Regions from separate parts of the Streptomyces sp. NPDC000410 genome, predicted to be linked through region 2. Evidence: riboswitches for the same ligand, from Rfam matches in the RefSeq annotation. Region 2 holds a riboswitch; each other region holds the start of a gene.
The links. A riboswitch is a leader RNA that binds a small molecule or an ion and turns the genes downstream of it on or off. The one in region 2 is predicted to bind cyclic di-AMP.
Positions count from the first base shown of each region.

Region 1: another riboswitch for cyclic di-AMP. It lies ahead of ABT342_RS05400 (M23 family metallopeptidase); the one in region 2 lies ahead of ABT342_RS07190 (M23 family metallopeptidase).
Region 3: another riboswitch for cyclic di-AMP. It lies ahead of ABT342_RS17115 (M23 family metallopeptidase); the one in region 2 lies ahead of ABT342_RS07190 (M23 family metallopeptidase).

Region 1 covers NZ_JBEPDM010000003.1:16,912-20,176, reverse strand. Annotated here, with positions in the region: gene ABT342_RS05405 (PP2C family protein-serine/threonine phosphatase) at 1-1,027, shown strand, start outside; cyclic di-AMP (ydaO/yuaA leader) riboswitch at 1,303-1,439, shown strand; gene ABT342_RS05400 (M23 family metallopeptidase) at 1,451-2,530, shown strand; gene ABT342_RS05395 (PrsW family intramembrane metalloprotease) at 2,643-3,265, opposite strand, start outside.
Region 2 covers NZ_JBEPDM010000004.1:52,533-55,797, forward strand. Annotated here, with positions in the region: gene ABT342_RS07185 (SGNH/GDSL hydrolase family protein) at 1-462, opposite strand, end outside; gene ABT342_RS07190 (M23 family metallopeptidase) at 573-1,406, opposite strand; cyclic di-AMP (ydaO/yuaA leader) riboswitch at 1,409-1,571, opposite strand; gene ABT342_RS07195 (tyrosine-protein phosphatase) at 2,206-3,021, shown strand; gene ABT342_RS07200 (DUF6126 family protein) at 3,043-3,165, opposite strand; gene ABT342_RS07205 (XRE family transcriptional regulator) at 3,177-3,265, opposite strand, start outside.
Region 3 covers NZ_JBEPDM010000014.1:34,518-37,782, forward strand. Annotated here, with positions in the region: gene ABT342_RS17110 (GntR family transcriptional regulator) at 1-296, opposite strand, end outside; gene ABT342_RS17115 (M23 family metallopeptidase) at 516-1,289, opposite strand; cyclic di-AMP (ydaO/yuaA leader) riboswitch at 1,303-1,467, opposite strand; gene ABT342_RS17120 (M16 family metallopeptidase) at 1,678-3,060, opposite strand; gene ABT342_RS17125 (M16 family metallopeptidase) at 3,078-3,265, opposite strand, start outside.

The DNA.
Region 1 (3,265 bases), on a different contig from region 2:
GGCGTACACCGCCTCGCCGCTCTTCGCCGCCGCGCCGCTGATCGCGGCCCCGTTCTTCTCCTATCGCGGCACGCTGGTGACCGCCGTGGCCACCGTGGCCGCCGTGCTCGGACTGCACATCCACAACGGCACGATGACCCAGGTTCCGGCGACGACCGAATTCCTGACCGTCGTCACGGTGTCCGTTCTCGCCCTCTTCATCAACCGTGTCGTGCGCCGCAGCGGCGAGCGCCTGGCGTCCGCGCGCGTCATCGCGGAGGCCGCGCAGCGTGCCGTACTGCCCTCGCCCGCCGACCGGATCGGCGGGCTGCAGATCGCCGCGCGGTACGAGGCGGCGCAGGCGGACGCGTTCATCGGCGGGGACCTGTTCGCCGTGCAGGACACCCCGTTCGGGGTCCGGCTGGTGGTCGGGGACGTACGGGGGAAGGGGCTGGACGCGGTCGAGGCGGTGGCCGTCGTGCTGGGGGCGTTCCGGGAGGCCGCCGAGCAGGAGTCCACGCTGGAGGGGGTGGCCCAGCGGCTGGAGCGCGCGCTCGCGCGGGAGGGGACGCGGCGCTCCGGGCTCGACGCGTTCGAGGGCTTCACCACCGCCGTGCTCGCCGAGATCCCGCGCGGCGACGGCCGGGTCCGGGTGGTCAACCGGGGGCACCCCCCGCCGCTGCTCCTGCACGCGGACGGCGCACTGGAGCTGCTGGAGCCGGTCCGGCCCGCGCTGCCGCTCGGCATGGGCGATCTGGCCTCCTGGCCGGACCGGGCGGACGAGAGCGCGTACCCGCCGGGCGCGACCCTCCTCCTCTACACGGACGGACTCTCCGAGGCGCGGGACGCGCATGGCGTCTTCTACGATCCGCGCGAACGCCTCGGGGGCCGGATCTTCCCCGGCCCGGAGGAACTGCTGGACGCGCTCGTCGACGACGTACGGCGGCACACGGGCGGCGAGTCGACGGACGACATGGCGCTGCTGGCGGTCAGCCGGCCGGGGGAGCGGCAGCCGGAGCGGCGCAAAACGGTACCGGTGGTTCCGTAGACGTGTCCCGTGGGCGTGCTCCGTAGACACGAGTGCGCTACGGAACGTAGCCGAAGGGCGCCCCTCCGCATAACATTTGACGAACTGTCAGAAGATGGTGGTGACGGGATTCCGGTTGAGGGGCGGTCAACTCGCCCGATTCCGCCCGCTTGTGCCCTGGTAAGTCCATGGCGAGGGTGTTAATGATCAGCTGGAACGGCTTGGAATCACGACCGGGTGTCTATTAACGTTCGATAACGCAGCGCGGTCGTCCCAGCCGTCGCAAGAGACGGCACCGTGCGCACGCGCCGAATCCCGCAAGGGAACCGGGGAACCACCAATTGGGGTGAATCGGGCGCCTTCGTGGTGCTCGTAGGAGACCTTCCTGCTCCGAACCCGTCAGCTAACCCGGTAGGCGAGAAGGAAGGAAAGGAGCACGCCCCCGTGGCGTCAAACGAGCCTGCCCTCCAGGATCCCCCCACCACCGAGTGGGTCCCCACCGGCCAGTGGGCCCCCACCGCCGCGGGGGAGGAATGGAACCCGACGGAGGAGTCCGTCCGTCCGGTCCGCGGCAGGCACCGCGTCGTCAAGCAGCGCAATGGACTGGCCCGTAGCTCCACCGTCCTCGGTGTCGGCGTCATCGCGGCCGTCGGCGCGGGCGGTATGGCCACCGCGCAGGACAAGCCGCCGGTCTCCATATCCCTTCCCGACACCATCACGGACAACCTCCCGGACGCCAAGTCGCTGCCGGGTGTGGGCTCCCTTATCTCCGACTCGGACGAGGACGAGGCCGACGCGCAGAGCGGGAACGAGGCTCCCCTCACCACGCTTTCCATCGACTCCTCGGCGGACAGCGGCGCCGACGCCACCGCCGACGCGGGCGAGGCCCTGCGCGCCCGGATCCTCCAGCAGGCCGAGCAGCAGCAGGCCAAGGTCGACGCCGAGGCCAAGGCGGCCGCGGAGCAGGCGGCAGCGGAACAGGCCGCGGCGGAGGCCAAGAAGCAGCAGACCGCGGCCGAGGCCAAGGCCGCCGAGGAGAAGCGGAAGGCGGAGGCGGCGGCGAAGGCGGCTGCCGAGGAGGCGGCGCGCAAGGCGGAGGCCGAGCGGCTCGCCAAGCTCGCCGCGAGCTACTCCCTGCCGACGTCCTCGTACACGATCACTTCCACGTACGGCCAGGCCGGCTCGATGTGGTCCTCCGGCTACCACACCGGCCTCGACCTCGCCGCGCCCACGGGTACGCCGGCGAAGGCCGTGCACGGCGGCACCATCAAGTCGGCCGGTTGGTCGGGGTCGTACGGCTACCGCATCGTGCTGGAGCTCGAGGACGGCACCGAGGTCTGGTACTGCCACCTGTCGTCGATGACCGTCGGCGCCGGGCAGAAGGTCGGCACCGGCGAGACCATCGGCCGCGTCGGCGCCACCGGCAACGTCACGGGCCCGCACCTGCACCTGGAGGTGCACACGGCGGGCGGCGACGGCATCGACCCGATGGCGTGGCTGCGCGGCAAGGGCCTCACGGTCTAGGGCCGGATCTCACGAAGGCCCGTACGGCAGCTCTGGCACCGCCACCCGGCGACCGCCAGAGCTGCCGTTCTGTTGTCTCCCGTACGGTCCCTCACGTGTGTGGCGTGTGTGGCTAGCCGCGGTACGGGTTGTAGCCGTCGTAGTCCCGGTACGGCGGGGGCACCCACACCCGCCCCGTCGCCCGCGCCGCGTACGTCAGTGCCGGGCCCGCTATGTGCTTGCGCTGCCAGAGGTGGTGCAGCAGCTCCTGCTCGCGCGCGACGAAGTCCGGCCCCGCCGCCCCGCGGTGGGCCCGGTGACGCAGGAACGCGAGGGACGTCGCGAACGCCTCGTACTCGGACACGGCGCGGGCCGCCGCCGGACCGTGCCGGTGCCCCGCCATGTCACGGGCGACCGTGCGCGCGCGCATCGAGGAGAGGGCGAGCGGCTCGGCGGCGGAGAGCCAGCCGGCCGCGGCGTACGCGGGCAGCTGGGACGAGATCGTGCGCAGCTCGCGCTGGCGGGACCATATGGCGAGCCACGTCAGCAGGCCGACCGCGGGCAGCATGAACAGCCCGTACACCGCGAGGAAGCCCCAGGGGCTGAACACCGCCGACCCGTTCCACAGGGCGTGCATGCCCATCGCGACCAGGAGGCCGAGCAGCGGCAGCACGGTCCTGCGGAACCTGCGCCGCCGGGCGGTGAACGCCGCGATGCCGAAGCCGATACCGGTCATCACCGTGAAGAGCGGATGCG
Region 2 (3,265 bases):
GGCCCGGACGTGCGCGGTGTACGTGGCGATCTTGCCCCGCAGATGACGCAGTACGGGCACGCCGCGGGTGTCGAAGCCGGTGGTCACCATGACGGTGCCGACCGCGCCGGTGAGGTCGGCGACCGCGCGCTCGAAGCGCGCGGCGACGTCGTCGGGGTCGGTGCCGGGGCGGATGATGTCGTTGCCGCCCGCGCAGAACGTCACCAGGTCGGGGGCGAGTTCCTTGGCGCGCGGGACCTGCTCCTCGACGATCTGGTCCAGCAGCCTGCCTCGTACCGCCAAGTTGGCGTAGCGGAAGGTGTGTTCCGGTACGCGGTCGTCGAGCAGGACGGCGAGGCGGTCCGCCCAGCCCACGAACTGTCCCTCGGGTCCGGGATCCCCGACGCCCTCGGTGAAGCTGTCACCGATCGCCGCGTACGACCCGAATGCACTGTTTTTTCTTGATCTCGAATCGTCTGCCACGTCGAGACATCCTTCACCTCACGAAGTGACTTACGCCACCGTAGGGATGGGTTGACGCGGGGTGATATAGACCACCTGGTCAGCTTTCCGGGAAACGGGAATACGACACGTCAGATCGAGACGCCGTGCTGGCGCAGGTACGCCAGCGGGTCGATGTCGGAGCCGTAGCGCGGAGTGGTACGGACCTCGAAGTGCAGGTGCGGACCGGAGGAGTTGCCGGTGGAGCCGGACAGGCCGATCTGCTCCCCGCCGCGCACGCTCTGGCCGGACGAGACGGACAGCTGGGAGAGGTGGGCGTACTGCGAGTAGGTGCCGTCGGCGTGCTGGATGACGACCTCGTTGCCGTACGAACCGCTCCAGCCGGCCGAGACGACGGTGCCCGCGCCGACGGCCTTCACGGAGGTCCCGGTGGCGGCCGCGAAGTCGGCGCCGGTGTGGTAGCCGCTGGACCACATGGCTCCGGCGGTCTTGTACGCGGTGGTGACGGCGGAGGGGACCGGGGCGAAGAAGGGGGCGACGCGGGTCTTCGCGGCGGGGGCGGCCTTCCCGGCGGGGGCGGCAGCGGGGGCGGCCTTGGGCTTCGCGTTCGCGCCGATGGCCAGCTGGATACCCGGACGGATCACGGAGGGGTTCGCACCCACGACGGAGCGGTTGTCCGCGTACAGCTTCTTCCAGCCGCCGCTGACCTTCTGCTCCTTGGCGATCTTCGCCAGGGTGTCGCCGGGCGCCACCGTGTAGGTCCGGGGAGCCTTGGGAGCCTCGACCTGCTGGGCGACGGAGACAGTCCGCTCCGGGGCGACGGCAGGCGCGGACTTCTCCGCCGCGTGCGCGCCGGTGGCACCGATGAGCGGGAGCGCGATGACGGCGCCACCCGTGCCCGCGGCGACGAGTCCGCGCGTGATCGGGTTCTTCCTCGAACGGCGGTGCTTACCCATTGCGGGCATGGCGAATTCCTCTCCGGCGCCTGCGAAGTGAGCTGTCGGGTTCGGGCTGGAGCTGCCCGGCCGCGTAGGTGCGCGACTTCACCCCGAGCCGCTCCGCATTGACGGACCGGCGGTTTCACTGGGTCCCCCGCTCCTGCCACACGTGGATAGATGCGATATTCCGGACGACGGCAGGATTAGGCGTTCCGACCGGATTGCGGTGACCGTAAGCGAGCCCGGTCGGCACGAACAAGCCACCGCTTGGGCCGCTGATTCGCCCGCGTGATATCCGCGGGGATTTCCCGGTCACCCTGCGTGGATTACGGTCTTCGACTCCCTTGAGGAGCGGGGAATTTGACGGCGGCGCGCGGCGACGGAACGTCACCAATATGATCCCGCTCACGGCATGGACGTCATCTCCCCCGCAACCGGGGCTTGTTGCCCCAGATGACCTAATACGGGCATAAGCCTCAGTAGGCCAGCAATGCCCCTATATCCGGCACTGCTGGAGCGCCACGGCGCCAAGATCGCCGCGCAGCGTGGCGGACGAACCGGGGACCGCTCTCGACCGGGTCATGCGTAACCGCTTGCGCGCCCGCACAGCAGCCAGGCGCGACCGCCACCCTCCGTGTCGATCACCACAACCCACCAAATTCACGCAGAACCGAACACCTTCGATCCCAAGCCGCCCTGGAGGCAACTCCCTTGCACGGTCGACCGAACGCACAACCAAGATGATTGCCTGAGGAACCAATGTCGTATCGTCGACAGCGCGCCTACGTCGGCGAGCCGTGCCGACCGCAGACACTCAGGAGCCCCCGTGACGCAGCAGCTGCCCGAGGTCCCGTCGACCGAACCCGAGCTGTCGGGCGTGCGCAACTTCAGGGACGTGGGCGGACTGCCGACCGTGGACGGGCTGCGCGTTCAGTACGGACGGCTCTTCCGCAGCGGCCACCTGGCGCACGCGACCGACGCGGATGCCGCGTTCCTCTCCTCGCTCGGGCTCCACACGATCTTCGATTTCCGCAACTCCGCGGACCAGAAGCTGGACGGCCTGGACGTCGAGCTGCCCGGAGTGCGCAACGTGAACATCCCGCTCACCGACCCGGCCGACGGCGCCGAGTTCTGGAAGATGGTCCGCGACGGCGATCTGGACCAGCTGCGGTCCATCCTCGGCGACGGCAAGGCGGCCAACCGGATGATCGAGTCCTACCGGGTCATCATCAAGGAGCGCACCGCCGAGCACAGCCGGGTGCTGCACGCCCTGGCGGAGGACAGCGTCCCGGCCCTGATGCACTGCGCGGCCGGCAAGGACCGGGCGGGTCTGTCCATAGCCGTCTCGCTGCTCGCCGTGGGCGTCGAGCGCGACGCCATCGAGGCCGACTACCTCAAGTCGAACGACCCGCACCGCCGCTACAAGGTGCGCCGCGGCGAGAACGCGCCCGCCGGGATGTCCCCGGAGGTGATGGAGCTGCTGAGCCCGCTGTTCGACGCCCGCGCCGAGTACCTCGCCGCCGCGTTCGACACCATCGACGAGACCTGGGGCGGCACCGAGCGCTACCTGTCCGACGGCCTGGGCATCACGCCGCAGACGCGTGAGCGGCTGCGCGAGCGCCTCCTGGACGGGGCGCTCTGAGCCACCGGGCGAAACACCGGGTCAGCCGGCCCCGACCTTGAACAGCAGATAGAGGAACGCCGCGAACAGGTGGCCCGCCACCAGATAGGCGAAGAGCCGGACGATCAGTCCGACCGGAAACTTCTGCTCCTGGTCCTGGTTCATCAGCGGCCTCCTCAGGCGTGCGGGTGCGCGTGCGGGTCGGGGCTCTGCAGCAGCGTGTGGACGAACAGCAGCTCGGCCCCCTCCCGCGTGACAGCGGCGA
Region 3 (3,265 bases), on a different contig from region 2:
GCCTCCGTGCGCCGCTGGGCCGCGCGCGCCGCACCCAGCGGCTCCAGCAGCATCCTGATCTCCAGCAGATCGGCGGCCTCCTGCTCGGTGGGCTCGGCGACGCAGGCTCCGGCGTGCCTGCGGGTGACCACGAAGCCCTCCGACTCCAGGGTGCGCAGCGCTTCGCGCACCGGTACGCGGGATACGCCGTAGCGGCGCGCCAGCTGCTCCTCGGTGAGCCGGCTGCCGCGCTCGAAGACACCGGTGATGATGTCGTCGCGGATCGCCGCGCATACCGAGCGCGCTGGAATGCGCATACCGAACCTCCGCTTTAATCCTCGCGAAACCCGTGGATCTCTGCCCGATCGCCCTGCCTGTCCGGTGACTCTATTGCAAGGGGACGGAATTTCCGACGGCGAACGGGAATCCATGGATATCTTTTGGCCGGAAGACGACGAAGGCCCCGGCTCGGTTCATCCCGAGCCGGGGCCTTCGCTGAAGATCTCAGACGCCGAAGATCTCAGACACTGAAGGTCTCAGACGTTCACGCCGTGCGCGCGCAGATACGCGACCGGGTCGATGTCGGAGCCGTAGTCCTCGCCCGTACGGGCCTCGAAGTGGAGGTGCGGACCGGTCGAGTTGCCGGTCGATCCGGCGCGGCCTATCTGCTGGCCGGGGGTGACGGTCTGGCCGACCGAGACGTCGATCGACGCCAGGTGGCCGTACTGGGTGTACGTACCGTCGTTCATCTTGATGACGATGTTGTTGCCGTACGCGCCGCCCCAGCCGGCCTCCACGACCTTGCCGGAGCCGACGGCCACGACCGAAGTGCCGGAGGCGGCATGGAAGTCGACGCCGGTGTGGCTGCCGGAGGACCAGAGCGAGCTGCCCGCCTGGTAGCTGGTGCTGACGTACGAGCCGGCGACCGGGAGGGTGTACGACATCAGGCGCTTGCGCTCGGCCTCGCGGGCGGCGCGCTCCTCGGCCTCGCGGGCCGCCTCGGCGCGGGCCTCCGCCTTGCGCTTCGCCTCGGCCTCGGCCTTCGCCTGGGCGGCGGCGAGGTCGGCCTCCAGCTGCTGGGCCTCGGCCTGGGCGTCGATCTGCTCGGCGAGGTAGTCGGGAGCGACGATGGCCTGGGTCAGGCCGGTGTCTTCGAGGGAGAGGCTTTCCGCTTCGGCGGCGACCGCCGGGGAGGCGAGGGTTCCGATGACTCCGGTGGTGGCGAGGGTCGCGACTCCGGCCACGCCCGCGCTCCTGCGCGACAGCCGGCTCGGACCACGATGCTTCCCGGTGGCACGGGTGAACGCCATGTAGTGGCTGATCCTTTCCTTCCTTCTCGCCTACCGGGTTAGCTGACGGGTTCGGAGCAGGAAGGTCTCCTACGGGCCCCTCCGCACCGGGTGCGAAGGCGTCCGATTCACCCCAGGGGACATGTGGGTCCCCGGCTCCCCAGGCTCGCGCCGGACGGGGACTCGGCGATGGCTGCCCGATGCCGCGGGTGCGGCTGGTGCAACTGACGGGCAGCGCAGAAGACGCTAAGCGGGAGATCATTCAATCACCAAACAGACACGCCGATTTGTAGTGCATGCCACAGGGCAGACACCTACATCCCCCCTCGAAGCGGACATAAAAAGGACCCCGGTGGCATGCCTGCCGGCCGGGGTCCCTCTCGGCCCTCTTCGGGCCCTCTCGGCTCAATCAGCCCGTGACAACGGTCACTTCACCGATGCCGAGCTCCCGGATCGGGTCCTCGATCTCGTGTGCGTCCCCGACGAGGACCGTGACGAGCCGGTCCACCGGGAAGGCGTTGACTGCCGCGGCCGTCGCCTCGACCGTGCCGGTCTCCGCCAGGCGCGCGTACAGCTGGGCCTGGTAGTCGTCCGGAAGGCCCTGCTCGACCTGGTCGGCCAGCGTGCCCGCCACGGACGCCGCCGTCTCGTACTTCAGCGGGGCCACACCCACCAGATTCTGCACGGCGACATCGCGCTCGGCGTCGGTCAGCCCCTCCGCGGCGAGCGTGCGCAGCACCTTGAAGAGGTCGTCCAGCGCCGGTCCCGTGTTCGGCGTGTCCACGGAGCCGCTGATGGCGAGCATCGCGGCGCCCGTGGCCCCGCCCGGGGCGGTCGGGGCCGTGGAGCGCAGCACCTGCCCGAAGGAGCGCACGCCGTACGTGTAGCCCTTCTCCTCGCGCAGGACGCGGTCCAGGCGGGAGGTGAGGGTGCCGCCCAGGCAGTAGGTGCCGAGGACCTGGGCCGACCAGACCCGGTCGTGGCGGTCCGCGCCGATCCGGCCGATCAGCAGCTGGGTCTGGACGGCTCCGGGGCGGTCCACGATGATGACGCGGCCCGTGTCGTCGGCGGTGATCGGCGGCATCGGACGGCTCTCCGCCTTGTCGCCGGTCCAGGCGCCGAGCGTGTCGGCGAGCACCGCGTCGAGGTCGACGCCGGTGAGGTCGCCGACGATGACGGCGGTGGCCATCGAGGGGCGGACGTGCGCCTCGTAGAAGGCGCGTACGGCTGCCGAGTCGATGCGCTCCACCGTCTCCTCGGTGCCCTGACGGGGGCGCGACATCCGGGAGGTGGCCGGGAACAGCTGCCGGGAGAGCTCCTTGGCCGCCCGGCGGGCCGGGTTCGCGGTCTCGTGCGGGATCTCGTCCAGCCGGTTCTGTACGAGACGCTCGACCTCGCTGTCGGCGAACAGCGGCGCGCGCAGCGCCTCGGCGACCAGGCCGAGGGCCTTGGGCAGCCGGGAGACGGGGACCTCCAGCGAGACCCGGACGCCGGGGTGGTCGGCGTGCGCGTCGAGCGTGGCGCCGCACCGCTCCAGCTCCGCGGCGAACTCCTCCGCCGTGTGCTTGTCCGTGCCCTCGGAGAGCGCCCGCGCCATGATCGTGGCGACGCCGTCCAGGCCCTCGGGCTCGGCGTCCAGCGGGGCGTCGAGGAAGATCTCGACCGCCACGACCTGCTGGCCGGGGCGGTGGCAGCGCAGGACCGTCAGTCCGTTGCCGAGCGCGCCGCGGTCGGGGGCGGGGAAGGCCCACGGCTTGGCCTCGCCCGGCTGCGGCTGCGGGTGGAAGTCCATGGTCACGGCAGCGTCGGTCACTGGACCGCTCCCTCTTCGTCGTCGTTGTCCTCGGTGGCCGCGAGCGGCTCGTACACCAGCACCGCCCTGTTGTCGGGGCGCAGCCGGGCCTGGGCGACCGCCTGGACCTCCTCGGGGGTGATGTCGAGGACCCGCGAGACCGCGCTGAGCGCCAGCTGGGGGTCGCCGAACAGCACCGCGTACC